DNA from 4 places in the Chryseobacterium sp. P1-3 genome. Region 1 is predicted to be linked to each of the others. Evidence: riboswitches for the same ligand, from Rfam matches in the RefSeq annotation. Region 1 holds a riboswitch; each other region holds the start of a gene.
The links. Region 1 has a riboswitch for cobalamin ahead of HX13_RS04260 (TonB-dependent receptor plug domain-containing protein). Riboswitches for the same ligand answer to the same signal wherever they lie in the genome.
Positions count from the first base shown of each region.

Region 1 (5,175 bases):
CGACGGAGATTCCAGGCAACTGGCAAGGTACATTAAAGAAGTGGGGGAGCGTTATACAGATAATTTCCAGGTGAAATTGATTTACAGAAATGATCGGTTTCTGAGAGGCGGCGACCATACTCCTTTTGTGGAAAAAGGATTCCCCGCAGTACGGCTGACGGAGTTTAACGAAAACTTCAATCACCAGCACCAGGATATCAGAAAAGAGAATGGCGTTCAGTATGGAGATTTACCGCAATTTATGGATTTTGATTATTTTAAAAAGAATGTCGGGATCAATATTGCCGTTCTGGCCAATCTGGCAAAGTCACCTTCAAAACCTGAAAATGTAAAGATTGAAGCGGATAAACTTACCAACTTTACAACTCTTTCCTGGGAAAAACCTCGATCGGTAGAAGTAGCAGGATATTATGTGCTGATGCGTGAAACAGATGCCTCAATATGGCAGAAAAAAACCTTTACCAAAGAAAATTCCATCAGTTTGCCTTATTCTAAAGATAATTATTTCTTTGCAGTACAAGCGGTAACCATTTCTGGAAATGAAAGCCTGATTGTAGTGCCGAAAGTGAAGTGAATAAAAAAAATGTTATGAAATATCAACAGGGAGTGGCTTTAGCCGCTTCCAATATACATACATTATCCGCGCTATAGCCAAAACTATTCTATATCTAACGTCATGAAAAGCGCTATTTCTTCCGCATTGTCATAAAGCCTTGTATTCACCCCCGTAATATTGAAACCCATCCTTCTGTAAAACTGTATGGCAGGGTAATTGGTGTTTTGGGTTTCGAGTTCTATAACCCGGCAGTTTAATTTCCTGGCTTCTTTCACGGCATTTTTAATCAGCTGTATTCCTACTCCCAGTCTCCTGTATTTTTCGTCAATCAGGATGTTTTCAATATAGAAACTGTTATTCCATGTTCTTTGCTCACAGATGATCCAGCCTATCAGTTCATTATTAATAAAAGCACCAAAAGAATGACCTTTTTCAATGATAAGATTAAGCTCTTCAATATCTTCACTACCGGTTTCCCAGACTTTGGTGTAAGGGAAAGATTTTTCTCTTAATGAAAATTCAAAAGACCCTGCATATTCGATGGAAGAAACTGAATATATCCTGTCTGTTGTATAACCGTTATGTCCCCATGTGAGGCTGGGATTATCGGTCAGTTTCAGTAGTTTTTTTTATATCCATAGAAAAGGTATTATTGATTTTACCAATAGTTTAACAACATTATTGGCATGTTATCTATATCTTGTAAAAAAAACTGTGATGACAGTCATCTTCAGGAAATCTAGGCTCAGGATACTTCTGAATCACAGCTGTAGATTGATAAATTTATATAATAATCAAAATTAAGTAAAATTTCATACTCTAAAACTTTCAAAACCCCTAAATTTGTGGTCAATAAAAATTTACTTGGATGCTTAGGAATATTTCAATTGCGGCAGCTACTTTCTTGTCCGTAATTACAATCAATGCGCAGAAGAACAAAAATTCTCAATTAGAAAGACCTAAATTGGTAGTAGGCCTGGTTGTAGACCAGATGCGTTGGGACTATTTATACCGTTTTTATGGTAAATACGGGAACGACGGTTTCAAAAGACTCTTGAATACAGGATATTCTTTAAATAATGTACACATTCCTTATGTTCCTACCATTACCGCTTTAGGACATACATGTATCTATACGGGATCTGTTCCGGCAATCCACGGTATTGCAGGAAATGACTGGACAGATAAGGAAACAGGTAAAGGGGTATACTGTACTGCTGATGAGAGCGTTCAGCCGGTAGGAACTACCAATACCAAAACCGGAAGCCACTCTCCGAAAAACCTTTGGTCTACAACGGTAACCGATGAGTTGAGGTTGGCAACCAATTTCCAGGGAAAAGTAATCGGGGTTTCCTTGAAAGACCGGGCTTCTATTCTTCCGGCAGGACACACTCCTAACGGGGCTTTCTGGTTTGATGACAGCACCGGAAACTTTATCACCAGTACATGGTATATGAATGATCTGCCTCAGTGGGTAAAATCATTCAACGCTCAGAACTTACCTGAGAAATTAGTTGCAAACGGCTGGAATACCTTGCTTCCGATTAATCAGTATACGGAAAGCGCACCAGACAATTCCCCTTGGGAAGGATTATTGGGAAGTGCGAAAACCCCTACATTCCCTTACAATGATCTAGCCAAAGATTATCAGGCTAAAAAAGATAATATCCGTTATACCCCTTTTGGAAATACATTGACGTTGAAGCTGGCGGAAGCTTCTGTAGAAGGTGAAAAACTGGGTGGAGATGCTATTACTGACTTTTTAGCTATCAACCTGGCTTCAACAGATTATGCCGGGCATAAATTCGGGCCTAATTCAATCGAAGTAGAAGATGTTTATATCAGATTGGATCAGGACCTGGCAGAGTTTTTCAAATACCTGGATTCTAAAGTGGGTAAAGGAGAGTACACCGTTTTCCTTTCTGCTGATCATGGAGGGGCTCATTCTGTAGGATTCCTTAAAGAACATAAAATTCCTACAGGTTTTTTCGGAGAAGGAGCTGAAAAAAATCTAAACCAGAAACTTAAAGATAAATTTGGAGCCGATAAACTGATCAATGCAATTGATAATTATCAGATTTATTTTGACAGGAAAGTTTTGGCAGATTCTAAACTTGAGTTGGATGATGTAAGAAACTTCACTGTTAAGGAACTCGAAAAAGACCCAACTGTTCTATACGCTGTTTCGGTAGACAAGGTTCAGGAATCCAGTATTCCGGAGCCTATCAGGCAGAGAATTATCAACGGGATCAACAGACAGAGAAGTGGGGATATCCAGCTGATTTCCCACGATTCTATGCTTCCTCCATATTCTAAAACCGGAACCACACACAGTGTATGGAATTCTTATGACTCACACATTCCATTGATCTTTATGGGGTGGGGAGTTCAGCATGGAGAAAGTAATAAAGCGTATCATATGACGGATATTGCCCCTACAGTTTCTTCATTGTTAAAAATCCAGTTCCCGAGTGGAAATGTTGGAAATCCTATTACAGAGGTTATGGGAAAATAATCAACTGTATTATCATACGGCAAAAGCAGCTTTCAATACCGGAAGCTGCTTTTTTATTAAAAGACCTTTTTGCAGCAATTCCGGTTTTTGTGCAATACATTTAAAAAGCTATCTTTGCAAAAAATTTTGGTTTCCAGTATATTGGAATGAAAAGGGAATCGGGTGTAACTCCCGGACTGTCCCCGCAACTGTAAATCGCAATAAAAGTTTCTGCTTTGAACCACTGTGTAATAACGGGAAGGTGCAGAAAGCGAAAGTCAGGAGACCTGCCAGAATGATAATCAAAATATAATGCTTTCGGAGGAAAAGTAAAAAGTATGGGTATAAAACGATCTTTAGTACTGCTTTTTTCGTCTTATGGTTGCCTTCTTCTGGCACAGGAAAAAAGTATTGATACTATTTATGTCTTCGACAACCAAATGAACAGGGTGAAGCTTTTTCATCCGGTAAATACCATCTCAGCTGAAGAGGTGGATAGAAATTCTACCAACCTTTCAGAATTATTAAGGTTTCAATCACAGGTTTATATCAAAGAAAACGGACGTGGTGCGGTTTCTTCTCCGGCGTTCAGAGGAACTTCTGCCCAGCAGACTGCTTTTGTATGGAACGGAATCAATATCAATTCTAATTTTCTGGGACAGGGAGATATCAATAATATACCCCTGTTCGGATATGACCAGATTGGTATAAAAGCAGGTGGCGGTAGTGTAGTCTATGGAAGTGGAGCAATCGGAGGGAGTATTCACCTGAATAATATCCTGGATTTTAATAAAGGTTTTCATGGTTCGGTATTTTCAGAAGTAGCATCCTTTAATACCTTTAATAATTTTGTGAAAGGTTCTTACAGCAATGAAAGATTCAGCTTTAAGGCATCCGGAAACTATTCTGTAAGCCAGAACGATTATGAAGTCAGTGATCTGGATTATATCAACAGAAACGGTAATTACTATAATACAACCTTCAATGTAGGTGCGTCCTATAAAATAACGGATGATCACAAGATTTCGTGGCAAAGTCAGTTTTTTGACTCTTCACAGCATTATCCCGTATTTGAAGAAACCGCAACAAAGACAAAATATAAGACCCAAAGCATAAGGAGCCTGATCGCCTGGGACTGGAATGCAATAAAGTTCAGCAACGCCTTCAAAGCAGCCTATACAGAAGAAAACTTTCAGTATTTCGGAGCGTTGGACCTTCCCAAATCCAGTGGTGGTACAGGAAAAAATTATATTTTGAAAAATGATTTTAATTATTTTCTGAATTCAAAATGGAACATTAACCTTATCGGGGAATTTCAGGTGAACAAAGGAGAAGGCTATAAAAGCGGAATTGCTGATGTAAGCAGAAACGTAGGTTCCGTTTCCGGATTATTAAGGTATTTTGCTACAAAGAACCTGCGTTTTGAAGGAGGATTTAAAAAAGATTTTGTGGAAAATGTCACATCTCCGGTCATGTATTCATTTTCAGGGAAATGGAATACCTCTCACTGGTATAATCTGGGACTTAACTTTTCAAAAAATTTCAGGTATCCTTCCTTTAATGATATTTATTATGAGCCGGGAGGTAATAAAGATTTAAGACCGGAAATTTCTACCCAGGTGGATATGAACAATGAGTTTAAAATTGGAAGTTTTAAGCTTAATGTGACGCCTTATTATATGAACATTACGGATCTCATTGTCTGGCTGCCTACTGCCAATGGATATTGGCAGGCCTTTAATGTTAATAAAGCAGAATCTTACGGACTGGAATCCCATCTGTCTTTTTATCAGCAATTTGGTAAGCATAGGATCAAAGCCAACGCAGGCTATTATTATGCAAGATCAATTGATAAGGAAACTCAGAAACAGAGACCTTATATCCCAATGCACAGGGGAATGGCGGGTATTGATTATGAGTATGGTTTCTTCAGATTTTTTGCACAGGGATTAATAAATGGTCTTACCTATACAACCAGTGATGAAGAGCGGAAAACAGCGATTGACCCCTATTTTATTTTAAATGCGGGAATGTCAGCAACGATTTCTAAGAAATATACTTTAGGGTTCAAAGTGAATAATGTTACCGATACTTATTATAAAACGGTTTCTTTTTACCCTTTGCC
Region 1 is NZ_JPEQ01000004.1:314,656-319,830, forward strand. It holds gene HX13_RS04240 (M28 family metallopeptidase) at 1-574, shown strand, start outside; gene HX13_RS23370 (GNAT family N-acetyltransferase) at 658-1,176, opposite strand; gene pafA (alkaline phosphatase PafA) at 1,425-3,071, shown strand; cobalamin riboswitch at 3,182-3,360, shown strand; gene HX13_RS04260 (TonB-dependent receptor plug domain-containing protein) at 3,389-5,175, shown strand, end outside.

Region 2 (5,175 bases), on a different contig from region 1:
TCAAGGAAAATGAGATTATCATCAACCAGGTAAAAGAAGGAATCCGGAAAGATGAGCTCAGAAGTGGAAACTTTTTTGTATCTTTTATGGATGAAGAAATTACCACGAAGGTTGTAGATGCCCTGATTCCGTTAGATGAACTTGAAAACTGGGCTTCCAGGAATATTTATCCGCCTAATTACGGGGATAAGGTCGCAGATCAGGTGAAAGGTGATATCTTATTGCACAAATACCGGTACATCGATTATCTCATCAAAGAAACAGCCAGGGAACTGGATCAGTACAGCAATACGGATGAGGTAAGATATTTTGATCTGATCAAAAAAATCACCCTGCTGAAACAGGCTTCCATACGATTGAGCAATATCATCGAATACTCGCCGATTAAAGGAATTTATGCGGGGAGAAGAAGATAATGTACAGACAGGTTTTTGTATTCTGTGACAAAAAGTCTGATAAAATTTTAGGAATAAATATTGTAATTTACATTCCGAGAATATTTGTTTAAAAAAATAATACATAATAGAAATATGGACATTAAAAAGGAATTCAGAGATTTCTCTGTAAAACATTTAGGAAATAACGGTCTGGTTACCGATCAGTATATGGGAATGTATGGTCCGACGAACCTTACGCCTTACATTATGGAAGAGAGAAGACTGAACGTTGCTCAGATGGACGTTTTCTCCCGTTTGATGATGGACAGGATTATCTTCCTGGGAACAGGAATTGATGACCAGGTAGCCAACATCGTTACTGCTCAGCTCTTATTCCTGGAAAGTGCCGACCCGTCAAAGGATATCCAGATTTATATCAACTCGCCGGGTGGTAGTGTGTATGCAGGATTAGGAATTTATGACACCATGCAGATCATTAAGCCTGATGTAGCAACAATCTGTACAGGTATGGCCGCTTCTATGGGAGCTGTATTACTTGTGGCCGGAGAGAAAGGGAAACGTTCTGCGCTTAAACATTCAAGGGTAATGATTCACCAGCCTTCAGGCGGAGCCCAGGGAGTGGCTTCTGATATGGAAATCAACCTGAGAGAGATGCTGAAACTAAAGCAGGAGCTTTATGAAATTATCGCTCACCACTCAGGACAAACATACGAGTGGGTTGAGAAATCTTCTGACAGAGATTACTGGATGACTTCTGAAGAAGCTAAAGGCTACGGAATGGTAGATGAAGTTTTACAGAGATCTACAGAGAAAAAATAATTGATCTCCAAGATCATATTGAAAGAGGCTGTCCCAATTTTTGAGACAGCCTCTTTTCTATTTTTTAACAATCTTACGGATAACTGACTGACCTGAAGTTTTAATTTCTACAAAATAAATTCCCGGGCTTAAAGATTGAATATTAATCCTGGAATTCCCTGATGTCATTACTTTTTGGCCTGAAGAAGAATATATATTCACTTCTTTCATACTCTCCTGGGTATTGATATGAATATAATCAGTTGCAGGATTAGGATAGATACCCACTGTTCTTTTACTGACAGAAGAAGTTCCAAGTGTGGATTGAGGAGCTTCTGTGGGCGTAAAGGGCCTTCTCTGTCCGAAACTTAATCCAAGCCATTCACCGTTATGTAAAGTAATGGATGAAAGGTCGTTATGAATTTTCCAGTTTGACAAATTAGTTCCTTTGTATAATTTCCAGGAGTTGGACCCGTTCGGGGTACCTGAAAAAGAATTCAGGGATAAAGAAGAAACCTGATTGGCAGCTTTAGTATAATTAAATGTGCTTACCTGGGCATCAATCAATTGTAAAGCCTGCTCTGCGGTAATAGTTCCGTTATATTGAATTCCAAAAACAAATGAATCAGCATTTCCGTTAGAATTATCAGTTCCGAAGTCAATAACCACTAAGCTTTTATCAGAACCTGTACCGATCCAATTGGTAATCTGAGACGAATTATACCATAGAGAACTATAGGCAGGAAGCGGAGTAGAAGGCGCTTCTGCTGTGGGATTGCTGAACCCATAGGAAGCACCATACCATTTTCCGTCTGAGATGGTCCCGTTGTTCATCCACCCTACGGCAGACCAGCTGTTGGTATCATTCCCACGCCATAAACTCCAATAGTCCGGCCCGGATTGTTGTGAATGATCATTGAAGCTTAGCTCATCAAGGAAACCATTATTGAAGGTCAGAAAATAATCAAAGGCGGGTTCTGCATTTTTGATCATCTGAAGCATCTGAGGTCCGGTGATATTTTGCCCCGGATCGAACCGCACTCCCCAGGCATAAGACCTGTCATTGGTTCCGTCTTTAAAGTCTGCTACAAAATAGGCAGTCTGAGAGCCTGTTCCTACGAAAAACTTTATGTCGTTTGCCGTAAATTGTGCGCAACAAAAAACTACGATAAAACTGCATATAAAACTTAATATCTTTTGCATCCGGATTCTTATTTGATGATTAGTTTTTCAGTGAAGTTAGTGCTCTTATCCGTAATTTTTACAATATAAGTACCTTTAGGAAGTGTGTTTATATCAATTCCGTTTTGGGTATATTGTGCGTTGATGACCTTTCTTCCGTTAGCATCATACACCTGAATATTTCCGCTGTTTAAACCTTGTACAAAGAATTTGCTGTTTGCCGGATTGGGATATAAAGACAATTTAGAAGCTTTTGTATTTTCCACTGTTGAAAGTGACGGCGGTGCACTGTTGTTGTAAGCAATGATCTGATTAGGCAGCATGGTCACTGTGAAAGTGTTTTGTAAGGTTCCCTGTAAATCATATGTATAAATTTTTCCCGGTGCAATATATCCTTTAGGATCAGCCACATAAATCGTATTGTTGACAATATTAAACCCGTAAGCAGCAGCACCATAGCCGGTTACAGTAATAGGTGCCGTTGCAATGGGTGTCGTTGAAAAAGACGGTGCTGCAATAGGTGTTTTATAGATTGAAGCATCTTTCATGTAATAAATATTCGTTCCGTCTGTATCCATAAAAGAAGGTTTTGTTCCTGCCGGAAATGCAGTACTTGAAACGGTACTTTGAGTTACTGTATTATAGACTGTAAATGTTCCATAAGAGTTTGAGGTGTAGGGATTTCCGAAACTCATGATATAAAGAAACTGATCTTTTTCAAAAATGCTGTGTGGGAAATCTCCAACGTTTACCTCGGATTCAACTGTATTGGTAGAAGTATTGATCACATCCATAAATTGGTTGATTCCAAAACCTCCTTTTAGCAAAACATATAATCTGTTGTCTTTGCTGTAAATTTTTTCGGGTCCGCTTCCAACCGGAATATTGGTTTCATGCGTATAGGTATTAAGGTCATAAACGGCTACATAATTTTCTGTAGAACCGGAACCTCCCCAGTTGGTTACATAAAATTTGTTTCCGCTGAAGGCAATATATCTCGGATTATCCAGATTGGCTGAGATTGTGGTAATCAAAGAAAAGTCAGACTTATTGATGACTTTTATCTGATTGGAAATATTCAGGACCACAAAAATTCTGTCACCATAAATTTTAATGTCCTGTGCCGTATCCCCCAATGCAGCATTATTGTTGTGGGTTTTAAAATAGTTATTGGTAACTGATTGATTGGAGATCAGCGATATTTCGGCATTATTACTGCCGGCACCACCTTCATTAAGCACTAAAACGGCTTCAGTTTGAGCATTTGCAAAAAAAATGACAAATGCAAGAATAAGAAAATAGATTTTCTTCATGATATTATTAATTAAAGTTTTATTCCCGAAACTTACTTTCAGAGAGAGAAATTCTTCTGAATTGTATTAAGGCAGGTCTCCTGGCTTACATCCTATAGCGGCCTTCCCGGATCCGGATCCAGTGGCATCTCATGCTATAGGTGGAATAGTCTACAGTTGCGGGTACAGCTCAAGCATTGAATAAATTCTCACTTGATTCCCTATTAATGAACTATGTTCAACCTTAAAACGCTGCAAATATATCATATAAATTCCTGATTTACGTGTGGTAAATAACTTATCTTTTGTGTATTAAGTGTTTTATAAGCTCTTAGCTATAACGTGTTTTTTGAAATTAATAAAAAATGTGACCGATGGTTTTGTTTTTATAAATTTAACGGCAGGTATAGCTGTTTATATTGAATTCATTTTACAGGTTTCATTGTTAAAATACAATTATCATTGAATTAAAGATTAATTTACAATCGATTTATACTTTCGCAGCCATAAAAGTGAATATGAAAAGATTACTATTATCTGTTTTGATGTTAACGGTATTGGTTTCTTGTAACAAAGATGACGAAACTGCCCATAACCAGGATATTAATTACTCTAAACTTCCTCAGGAGTTTCCTTTTTCAAAATTAGCAACGGTAAATGGTGTGGATGTCATTAATGGAGGTTTTGGATCAGGTGCGGCTGCACACCCTACAAGAAAAGGGGAATTTTATGTCATTACAGACAGAGGACCTAATACGGATTACCTGAACGGGAAAAAGTTTTTGGCTCCCAATTTCAGTCCAACAATCATGCATTTTAAAATTAATGCCGAAGGAAATATTGAGGTGATCAAATATATTAAGCTTAAAAATCCATCAGGACAACCTATCACAGGTCTACCCAACCCTATAGGAATGGGGAGTACAGGTGAAACGGCTTACGATGCTTCAGGAAATGTACTGGGAACGGACAATTATGGTCTCGACAGTGAAAGTATTGTTGCAGCAGCAGACGGTACCTTCTGGGTTTCCGATGAGTATGGCCCTCACATTGTACATTATAGTGCAGAGGGTGTAGAGATGGAAAGAATAAGTCCGATAGGCGTTAATACAGGAACAAGAAAACTTCCCGCTGTGCTGGCAAAAAGAAGGGCCAACAGGGGAATGGAAGGGCTTTGTATAACTCCTGACGGTACTACTTTAGTGGGAGCCATGCAGTCTATGATGCATGTTCCAAGCAAGGCTTTGGCTAAAAATACTACCTTAACCAGAATTGTCACTTTTGATATTGCTACAGGGAAGACCAGACAATTTTTATATAAACAGGACGGGGGAGCCTCTGATTCAGTTTGTGACATTACTGCAATAAGTAATAATGAATTCCTGGTGATTGAGAGAGACGGAAACTTCGGGTCACAGGGCGGAATAAAAAAAAGTATACAGAATAAACCTGAGCGGAGCAACAGATGTAAACGGACCGGATATTGCCGCTGTTGACGGAATGAA
Region 2 is NZ_JPEQ01000008.1:99,506-104,680, reverse strand. It holds gene dnaG (DNA primase) at 1-416, shown strand, start outside; gene clpP (ATP-dependent Clp endopeptidase proteolytic subunit ClpP) at 531-1,217, shown strand; gene HX13_RS13250 (T9SS type A sorting domain-containing protein) at 1,275-2,399, opposite strand; gene HX13_RS13245 (YncE family protein) at 2,408-3,691, opposite strand; cobalamin riboswitch at 3,744-3,932, opposite strand; gene HX13_RS13240 (esterase-like activity of phytase family protein) at 4,189-5,166, shown strand; gene HX13_RS25630 (esterase-like activity of phytase family protein) at 5,114-5,175, shown strand, end outside.
Region 2: linked by a shared signal. The riboswitch ahead of HX13_RS13245 (YncE family protein) and the one ahead of HX13_RS04260 (TonB-dependent receptor plug domain-containing protein) in region 1 are both predicted to bind cobalamin.

Region 3 (5,175 bases), on a different contig from region 1:
ATCTGGATGATTCTGATGCCCGCTTTTTCCAGATCTTTAACCTCATTCCGGATAGCTAAGGCGATCTGCTTGCAGGTCAGGGAACGGGGCTGATCGTCACGCACAAAAGACCACTGCAGAATGGTAACAGGCCCGGTCAGCATTCCTTTTACCCATTTTTGAGTGAGAGACTGAGCATATTGTGACCAGTATACGGTCATAGGGTGAGGACGGTGTACATCTCCGTAAATGACAGGTGGTTTTACACACCGGCTACCATAACTCTGTACCCATCCGTTTTGGGTAAATGCAAACCCATCAAGCTGTTCCCCGAAATACTCTACCATATCATTGCGCTCAAATTCTCCATGAACCAGTACATCAATTCCGATTTCTTCCTGCCAGCGGATGGTTCTTTCCGTTTCTTTTTTCAGCAGCTCGTTATAATGAGCGGCTGTAAGTTCTCCCTTTTTGAATTGAGCCCTCCAGTTTCTTACTTCCATGGTTTGCGGGAAGGAACCAATGGTTGTGGTAGGAAATAATGGCAACTGCAGTACTTTTTGCTGAACTTCTTTCCTTACCGCAAAAGGATTTTTTCTTCTTGCATCTCCATCCGTAATGGCTCCGACACGGTTTTCCAGTGCCTTTTTGTTTTCGGCCAATAGCTGCAGCGTGTGATAATCGGGATTTCCTGACGCCAGTTTTTTTTAAGACAGCGATCTCATCTACTTTCTGTTTTGCAAAGGCCATCCATTGCTTGATTTCAGGCGATAAAATTGCTTCGTTTTTCTCCAGGTCAAGATCAAAAGGAGAGTGGAGTAATGAGCAGGATGGAGCAATCAATACTCTTTCCGGACCGATTTCATGGATTGCTTTTTTGATCAGTGCCAATGATTTTTCGAAATCATTTTTCCATATATTCCTTCCGTCTACAATGCCTAGTGAAAGGCTTAAAGTACCGGGTATTGCTTGCAGGACTTCATCCAATTGTTCAGGACATCTTACGAGATCAATATGCAAAACATCTGCTGGCAAAGAAACGGCCAGGGAAAGATTGTCCTTTAATCCCTCAAAATAAGTAGTTACAATAAATTTAAGATTGGGAAACTGTTTTCTGATTTCACCGTAAACCCATTGATAGGTCTCTTTTGTTTTTTCATTCAGGTCTAATGCTAAAAAAGGTTCATCAAATTGAACATATTCTGCACCATAGGCTTCCAGTTTCCGGAGGATTTCAAGATAAACAGGCAATAGATTTTGTGCTAAATCCATTTTGTCAAAACCATTTTCTTTTTCTTTACCCAGAAGAAGATAGGTAAGCAATCCGATTATAACAGGCTTTGCATTCATTCCTGCTTCCTTTGCACGGATAAACTCACTGATGATTTTATCGGAAAACAATCTGAACTGCTGGTTTTTTTGAAATTCAGGGACAATATAGTGGTAGTTGGTATCAAACCACTTTGTCATTTCCATAGCCGTGATATCCAATCCGTTTTTCTGGTAACCTCTTGCCATGGCAAAATAAAGATCCGGTTCTGAGTGAGATTCGTTTGAAGCAATTTCCTGGTAACGCTCCGGGATGGCTCCTACGGTCAAAGTCATATCCAGCACCTGATCGTAGTAAGAAAAATCATTACATGGGATAAGATCAATCCCTGCTTCCTGTTGCAATTTCCAGTTTTGAAGACTGATGGTTTTACCGGTTTCCAGTAATTGATTGAGAGAAATCTTGTCTGCCCAATAGTGTTCACAAGCTTTTTTAAGCTCTCTGTTGCTACCAATACGCGGGTAGCCAAGTAAGTGAGTTTGCATTTTTTATCAACTTTTAAATTAAACAATGATTTTAAAAGTTCCTTTGAATGCTTCAAAATACTTGCGCAGGAAGCTTGTAAAGAGGACAGGATACAAAAAGGACGTAAATTTCCTGTTAACGGTGGAATACGTTCAAAATGTATCATCTGTATGACCCGAAGCCTCAAACCGCGAAAGCATTGTCAATTCAGAACAGGCAGGTCTCCTGGCTTACAGCAGTATCTGTCATCCTTCCCGCTCTTTGGCAGTGGATATCCGGGACAGAACTTTTGGTATGCTGATTACAGTTGCGCGACAGCTCATGATTTACACATGATTCCCTATTAATTTACCTTACGTAAAACCTTTTCCGTTTGATGAAGTATTATAAAGAACAAAATAGGGTGTAAAGATATTTATTTAAGATAATTGATTGGGTATTTGATGAAAATTAAGGATGATATTTTTATTTTATGTTTTTTTAAAAGATAAATATTCTGTACATTTGAAAAAATGTCAGTAAAAAAAGAATATTATTCTGTGGATAGATTGGATGATAAGGATCTCCAGCTGCTGAGAATCCTTCAAAAAAAATGCGAAATTAACTGTAAAAGAGCTTGCGAAAGAAGTTAATCTCTCACCATCACCTGTTTTTGAGCGGGTAAAAAGACTGGAGCAGGAAGGGTATATTAAACACTATGCTGCCGTTTTGGAAGCTGAAAAGCTGAACCGCGGATTTACTGTTTTTTGCCAGGTTAAATTAAAGATCCATGACCGGGCTATCGGAAACAGCTTTGTAAAAGATATTATTCAAATTGAAGAAGTAGCAGAATGTTATAATATTTCCGGTGATTTTGATTTTCTGCTAAAAGTTCAGGTAAGAGATATGAGGCATTATCAGGATTTTGTATTCAATAAGCTTGGGTCGGTGGATTCTATCGGGAGCACCCATAGTACTTTTGTGATGGCGGAGGTGAAGAATACGCATGGGGTTTCGATATAGTATTGAATTTGTCAACGCGAAAACTTCGAGATGGATCCTATAATTCAATCCTCATATTATCAAATAAAAAACAGTACCCAATGGTGTACTGTCATTTAGTTTTATTATTTAATCAACCTTATGGCTCATCACAATTTTTCTTCAGCTTTGTAAAAATTTTATCAAAATCTTTATAGGCATTTCCCTCATCATCACGTTTAGGCCTGAAACTGCTGTTGGCACAGTTGTGAAAGCTTAGCCCGATCATGTCGATCAGTGCATAATCTTCTTTCTGGGGATCATTCATTTTAGCATTGAATCTTGCCATTACGCCTTTGGGATCAGCATTATTCTTACTTTTAAGCTCAATATAGGCTTTCCATGCAGCAAACATTTTTTTCTCGGTCAGGAGAAGAGATTGCATCAATGTGCTCTTTGCAGGTGCTGTAAAATTTACTGTCTTTAAGAGTGGAGGGATCAGAATAAGCGAGAATTTCTTCCTTATTCAGCTGATATTCATTCTCAAAAGACATAATGGTTTCCTGTTGTAGTTTTTTCCACATAGGGAGATTGATGACTTCAAGGCTGTAAAGCTCTTTTTTCTTTTCCTGATATTGTTTTTCTAATTGCTGTAAATATTCCTCTTTGTTTTTACGGATTTCTTCAAGGTTGGAAAGTTTAAATACAGGCTGGATATCAAATTGAACTCCATTGAATTGATACAGAAGTTTATTCACACCGTCTATTTCCTCTTTCTTATATTTGGTAGAATCAAAATATCCTTTGTTATCACAATTGAAAGTCTGATAATTGTAAGGGGTAAGATTGTTGTTTTTTGCAGGAGTTTTCTGCCCGCATATAGTAGTAACAGATAAGGCTAAAGAAAGCCCAACCATCATTTTTTTCATGTACATAGTAGTTGAAGAATCCGGATTTGCTATTTTGCTTCAAAATTAAGGCTTTAAATTTGAAAATTAAAGGATTAGACCAACTTTATATGTTTATTTTCTCACTTTGATAATTTTTTTAATGTCTATTGTTGTTTTGAGTGAATTTTTTGTTAAAAATCAGGAGGTTACATTATAATTCTATCCTTATGGTTCGTCACAATCTCTTTTCAGTTGTATGAAAACCTTTTCGAAAGTTTTCAATAAAATGTTCTCTTCATCAGCTTTGGGTCTGAAACTATGGTTTGCGCAATTATTAAAGGCATTCATAAGATCGATGAGTGCATAATCATCTTTTCGCGGGTCATTCCATTTAGCATTAAAGGTGTCGTTTGTTCCGGAATAAGAATCTTCATTTTTTTTAGGTTCAGATAAGCTCTTCCATACGAGGTGCATTTTCTGCTTATCCTGAGCAGTCATTGCATCAATATATTCTCTACAGGTATTGTAAAACTTAGTATTCTGAAGAGATTGCGGGTCAGTATAGCCCATGAGCAGGGCTTTGGTAAGCTGATATTCGTTTTCGAGAAGCTGAACAGATTCGTCACGCTGTTTTTTCCATATAGGGAGATCAATGAATCTGAGATTATTAAGCTCCTTTTTTCTTCCCAGGTATTCTTTTTCAGCTTGTTGTAAAAGCTGAGTGTTGTTTTTCCTGACTTTATCTAATTTTACAGGATTAAAAACAATAAGAGAAGAAAACGGGGACAGGGCCAGAGGATATAAAAGCTTATAGGTACCATCTATCTCTTCTTTTTTATATCGTGCAGGATCATAATACCCCTTGACATCACATCCAAAGGTTTGATAATTGTAAAGAACCAATGGACTTTTCTTAACAGAAGTCTTTTGTCCATAAGCAACAGCTGATAGCAATAAAGAAAAACCGATTATTGTTTTTTTCATATGAATTATTGTAAGGAAGCGGATTCTGATCTGATAACCGCAGAGTATATTCCGGACAAAATTAAGGTTTTATTTTCAGAATATATTTCGTCAGATAAAATCGTATACTTAAATTTTATAGATTTTAAAGAGCTTTTATGTGTTTTTAGTTTTGTTTTTTTTATTATTTTGCGTACACAAAGTAAACCTGGTCCTGTTTCCAGGAAATGCAACGATAGAATTATAAAACAAAATATTAATGTACGAAAACTTAGAACAACTGTTTTACAGGGGAGACCTGGAGCAGTGTATTGCAGAAGGAGAACACTACTTATTATCCCACCCGGAAGATGAAGAGGTTTTATTTTTAATGGCAGTTGCTTACCATGACATCGTTTATTATGACGGACATGAAGCAGTGTACGACGCCATCAGGGATCATGTAATACCTTACCTGCGCAGAATCCTGCATCTAAACCCAAATAATCAAAAAGCACTATACAATATTCTGGATTATCCTTTAGGCAATGAATATAACCTGATGCAGATAGCCAGAAGCAAAAAACATATCACCCAGGAAAATAAGGG
Region 3 is NZ_JPEQ01000007.1:70,562-75,736, forward strand. It holds partial or broken gene metE (5-methyltetrahydropteroyltriglutamate--homocysteine S-methyltransferase) at 1-1,794, opposite strand, end outside; cobalamin riboswitch at 1,972-2,157, opposite strand; partial or broken gene HX13_RS08825 (Lrp/AsnC family transcriptional regulator) at 2,287-2,776, shown strand; gene HX13_RS23920 (hypothetical protein) at 2,895-3,149, opposite strand; gene HX13_RS08830 (hypothetical protein) at 3,121-3,654, opposite strand; gene HX13_RS08835 (hypothetical protein) at 3,850-4,608, opposite strand; gene HX13_RS08840 (tetratricopeptide repeat protein) at 4,847-5,175, shown strand, end outside.
Region 3: linked by a shared signal. The riboswitch ahead of metE (5-methyltetrahydropteroyltriglutamate--homocysteine S-methyltransferase) and the one ahead of HX13_RS04260 (TonB-dependent receptor plug domain-containing protein) in region 1 are both predicted to bind cobalamin.

Region 4 (5,175 bases), 120 kb from region 1:
GATTGAAAAGATTGCGGAGACCAACGAAAAGCTGGAAGAACAGCGTAAAAGTGACCGTGCCCTATGGATGAAAGTAGGCCAGCGTGTTCGTATTACAGGCAGTACGAGTGTAGGCACTATTGAAAAGATTTCAAGAAACAAAGTCATCGTCAATTACGGAACTTTCAAAACAACCATTGATGCGGATGAGCTTGAGAGAATTTAATCCACTTTAAAAATGAATTGGTACCAATAATGAAGAGAGTTTCTAAGGATGCTCTCTTTCTTTTTGCTCTTTATCTCCTATTTCTTATTTTTATCAAAATTTACGTTTCACAGCTATGGGCAAAAACTTTTCTGTTCTTTGGATTTTTTATAAAAAGCTGATCATTCCAACGATACTTTTTTCTTTTCTGCTCGTTTTTTTTATTTTCACTTAACGTTCAGACTTTCGGATTAAGCATTGTTCTGATATTCCCTCTTCTTCATTATTTCATTTACGAGCTAAGACTTAAAAACGAATACCACTTTTATGCTCATTTCGGATTTTCCAGGATATTCCTCTGGGGTATTACTTTATCATTCAGTGTAGCTGTAAAAATTTTTAATCGGATTTCTATGAACACACTCCATATTGATAGCGTTACAAAATCCTTTACTGATAAAAAAGTCCTGCAGGATATATACCTGGAGTGCAAAATCGGTAACATTGCCGGCATTTTGGGAAGAAACGGAACCGGAAAATCTACTTTATTAAAAATTATTGCCGGAGTTACCGGCAGCGATTCCCAATATATCAGGTGCAACGGAAAGGTTTTGAAAACCTTATCTGACAGAAAAAACAAAATCGCCTATCTCCCACAATTTTCCTTTTTACCTAAAAATGAAAGCGTAAAGAAACTCATCCATCTTTTCTGTAATAAAGAAAATGCTGATCTTCTTTCTGCATCAGACCTGATCCGGAATTTCCTTGATGAAAAACCCAAAAATCTTTCCGGAGGTGAACTAAGAGCAGTTGAAGCTTTATTAATCATCCACTCGGAAGCAGATTTTATATTGCTTGACGAGCCCTTTCACAGTCTTTCTCCTAAAATTATTGAAGAATTGAAAAAAATAATACGTCAGCAGACCAATAAAGGCTTTATAATTTCTGATCATCATTACCGGGATGTTCTGGATATTTCAGACAAAATCTATCTTCTTTCAGCCGGCTATCTTAAACAAATACAAGATTTAAAAGAACTGCAGCAGTATAATTATCTTCCCAAAAGCATTTAATTTATATATTTGGAAAATCAAAAGTTTGTAATAATGATTTCAATAAACAAAGCATTCTGTCTATCTGCTTTCAGTCTTTTTTCTTTAGCATTCGTTAAAGGCCAGAATAAAGTTCCTTTCGGAGTGGTAAAGGCTGAGGAAGGATATGCCAATGTCCGTGTACATAAAGACAACTACAGGAAGATTGTTGACAAGATCCGTATGCGTAAAGGTGATGTTTTTGTTTATGTAAAGCCGGCTCCCGGAGAAACAGAGTGGATATGGATTAAATATCCTGAAAAGCAGGATGAGGATAAACCATTTGTACGGTATGAAACATTAGACAAAGAAGGAATGGTGAATAAAGAGCGTATTGCCTTTGTGGATCAGCTCCCCCAATACACCCCTTCCAAATCGAAAAACGGAAGATCCCTTATTTTCACAGACAATTCCGACCCTAAAATCCCTATTTCCCAAAGAAGTAAGGTAGTTATCGACATTTATCCTTCCAATGCCGGTTACCGCAAAAAAGAAAAGGATGCGGAGGGAAAACTTCTCACCATTGATAAGGTAAAGCCCTGGGGAATCGGCAATGATATCCCGGAAGGTATGACTGAAATCAAGTCTATCAGAGTTCAGCAACCGGGACGGGGTTCTGTTTTTGTGAGGGAAGCGATTAAAAATATGTTCCAGCCTACCATGGATTTTGAAAATGTAGGCGTAACGGCTCTGGACAATGACAATATTTTTCTTTATATGATTAATGGCTCCGGGGAAAACAGATACACCAGTCTTTGGACGATCAAGAAAGGAAGAGTGATCAGTCAGATTATTTATCACAGTCCGGAATAATTTCAGTATTTTTGTCCCGAAAAAGCTTTACCGCTTATTCATCAAAGAAATGGGTTCTGCCTAACCGCAGATTAATAGGGAACCGTGTGAAAATCACGGACTGTCGCGCAACTGTAAGTAACTAAGGTCTTTATCAAGAGATCCACTATGCGAGGCATGGGAAGGGGATAAAAGATGTTACAAGTCAGGAGACCTGCCTATTTCTGTAAACAAGAAACTTTCGCGATCTGAAGTTGATTGATCTGATGGATTTTTTCAGGAATATATCTGTTCCTGTTATTATTCTGTTGTTTTAATCCGATTTCATTTCGCCTTAATTAATAATGAAATATGACAACAGAAGAAAGAATTGAAGCATCAGAGACCAAAATCTTCAAGGCAGTTTTCCCCAACACAACCAATCATTATGATACCCTTTTCGGAGGTACGGCTATGCAGCTGATGGATGAAGTGGCTTTTATCACCGCTACCCGTTTTGCCAGAAAAAGAGTGGTTACCGTAAGCAGCGATAAAATCGATTTTAAAAAGCCTATTCCTGCAGGAACGATTGTAGAACTGATCGGTAAGGTAACTCACGTTGGAAAAACAAGTATGAAAGTAAATGTTGAAATCTTTACGGAACAGATGTATTCTTACGAAAGAGAAAAAGCAATTGTAGGGGATTTTACTTTTGTTGCTATTGACGAATTCAAGAAACCAATTCAAATACTATAATAATCCAGAGAGACTCGGGCAGGCCAAAGGCGCCCGAGTCTTCATCATCTTATAATAGATAAGTCCTATTTCAGTACTTTTTCTGTTTCCAGATTTTTGCTTAACAGCAATTCAAAAGCCTCTCCCATTTCATCCGAAGCCCTGGTGATTGCATTTTCAAGCATATTCCTGATTTGTCTTTCGGTAACACCTGCTTCCGTCCAGCTTTTACCTGAAGTATGGGAATTCAGAATAAAGGGCATGATCCTGTCAATAGAACAGGCAAAAATAGCATCCGGGGTTTTCTCTTCTTCAAATTCCAGCCACAAGTTAAAAAACTCCGTTCGTAGCGGTTCGTCCAGAATTCCGAAGATTTTCCGGGCAGATATTTTTTCTCTTTCAAACTTTCCTGCCATTGCTTTTTCATCAAACAGAAAAGTATCTCCTGCTTCTATTTCTACCAGATCATGAATAGAAAGCATTCTTATCACCCTTAATAAGTCAATGTCTGCACGGTTTTTTGCATACGGATACAGTATCTGGGCAAGGATGATGATCTGCCAGGAATGTTCTGCTGTATTTTCTCTCCGGGAATCATCCGCATTGTAATTTCTTCGCTGTACATTTTTCAAAGCATCTACTGCCAGGATAAAATCGATTTCTTTCTGAATCTTCATCTTACTTTTTATTTTCTGTTATATTGATCTGCCGGATATACCTTTGTTCTGGTCATCCATTTATTATTGATCTTTTCTTTGACTGTTACCTTTATCTGATCTTCATGAGTCTTCCTTTTCAAAGACTGCATCCAACCCATTATTAGCGATTACGGCATATTCTGTAGTAAAAATCCTGCAACAACCCGAATTTTCCCGGTGGCAAACATGAATTCTATTTTATGTAATGCTTCCTGACAAAAATACGAATACCGCTACCGATTTCAAAATATGTTCCTCACCTCTATTGGAATTCACCTTTTTGAATTTTATATACTATTCTTATTTTCAAAAATCCACAACTAGCCCGCTCCATTTCCACATTATTTTTATCTTTTTCGAGCATTCGGTCATTAATCCATAATTTAAACTAAAAATTATCTTTCTGATTATCAGTATTTTAAATTTTTATTTTGAAAAAATACACTACTTTGTATTGCATAATACCATTTTATTTACATATCTTTGTAATGTAGAATCAGAATAAGCTCGTCTAGCTAGGAGCTACTCTGAAAATATAACTAATTAACAAACTTATCAAAGATGAATACTGAAAATACCAAAGCGCAAATGCGAAAAGGAATTCTGGAATTCTGTATTTTAAGTCTCATCAACCATCGCGAAATGTATGTTTCCGACCTTATCGATGAACTGAAAAAAGGAAAACTGGATGTAGTGGAAGGCACCCTCTACCCCCTTCTCACAAGACTTAAAAATGGAGAATTTCTCTCTTACCGATGGGAAGAATCCACTGGAGGACCACCCAGAAAATATTACCAGATCACAGAAAAAGGAAAACTTTTTCTGGATGAACTTCTCAATACATGGAATGAACTGACTGCCTCAGTCAACCAAATCACTCAACAAAATTAAAAAAAGCTATGAACAAGACACTCTCAATAGGACTCGCAGGTTTTTCTTTTACAATAGAAGAACACGCATATATAAAGCTCAGCGATTACCTGAACGCTCTGAGAAGCTCATTGGACGCTTCCGAAGCAGATGAGGTAATGCATGACATAGAAATCAGAATGGTGGAAATTTTCAGAGATTCTCTGGGAAAACGTGAAGTAATCAACGATACCGACGTAGAAAAAAGTGATCGCACAGATCGGAAGTCCTGAAAAGATCGAAGAACAGGAAGAAGCCTATTTTTCTGAAAAAGCAACAAGTAAAAATAATAATGCAGATAGCGCCTATTCAGGTAAAAAGCAACTGTTCCGTGATCCGGAAAAACAAAAAATCGCCGGTGTTTGCGCAGGATTAGCCCAGTATATTGGTATGGATATTACTGCTATGAGAATTATCTGGGTGGTTGTTTTCCTTATCATGATCCCGGCCGCCGGAAGTGCTTTGGTCATTTTACTGCTCTATCTTATCCTGTGGCTTGTACTGCCAAAAGCACAAACCGCATCTGATTTCCTGAAAATGCAGGGAAAGCCTATGAACTTCGACAATCTTAAGAATGAGTCTAATAAATTGGTGCAGTTTGCCAATGAATCTACTCAGAGGGTCGGAGAAATATATAACGAAAACAAACCTTACATCAGCAATGCCGGAAGCGGAATCTGGAATGTATTCAAATATATCATCGGTGCATTCTCAGTATTGATGGCAGTAGGAAGTATCATCGGAGTATTTGTATTATTTGCCCTTTTCGGGATGGATACCGATTTTC
Region 4 is NZ_JPEQ01000004.1:430,330-435,504, reverse strand. It holds partial or broken gene HX13_RS04775 (endonuclease MutS2) at 1-205, shown strand, start outside; gene HX13_RS04770 (ATP-binding cassette domain-containing protein) at 598-1,257, shown strand; gene HX13_RS04765 (hypothetical protein) at 1,291-2,088, shown strand; cobalamin riboswitch at 2,123-2,304, shown strand; gene HX13_RS04760 (acyl-CoA thioesterase) at 2,419-2,802, shown strand; gene HX13_RS04755 (HD domain-containing protein) at 2,868-3,458, opposite strand; gene HX13_RS25335 (hypothetical protein) at 3,467-3,589, opposite strand; gene HX13_RS04750 (PadR family transcriptional regulator) at 4,041-4,370, shown strand; gene HX13_RS23420 (hypothetical protein) at 4,379-4,621, shown strand; gene HX13_RS04745 (PspC domain-containing protein) at 4,596-5,175, shown strand, end outside.
Region 4: linked by a shared signal. The riboswitch ahead of HX13_RS04760 (acyl-CoA thioesterase) and the one ahead of HX13_RS04260 (TonB-dependent receptor plug domain-containing protein) in region 1 are both predicted to bind cobalamin.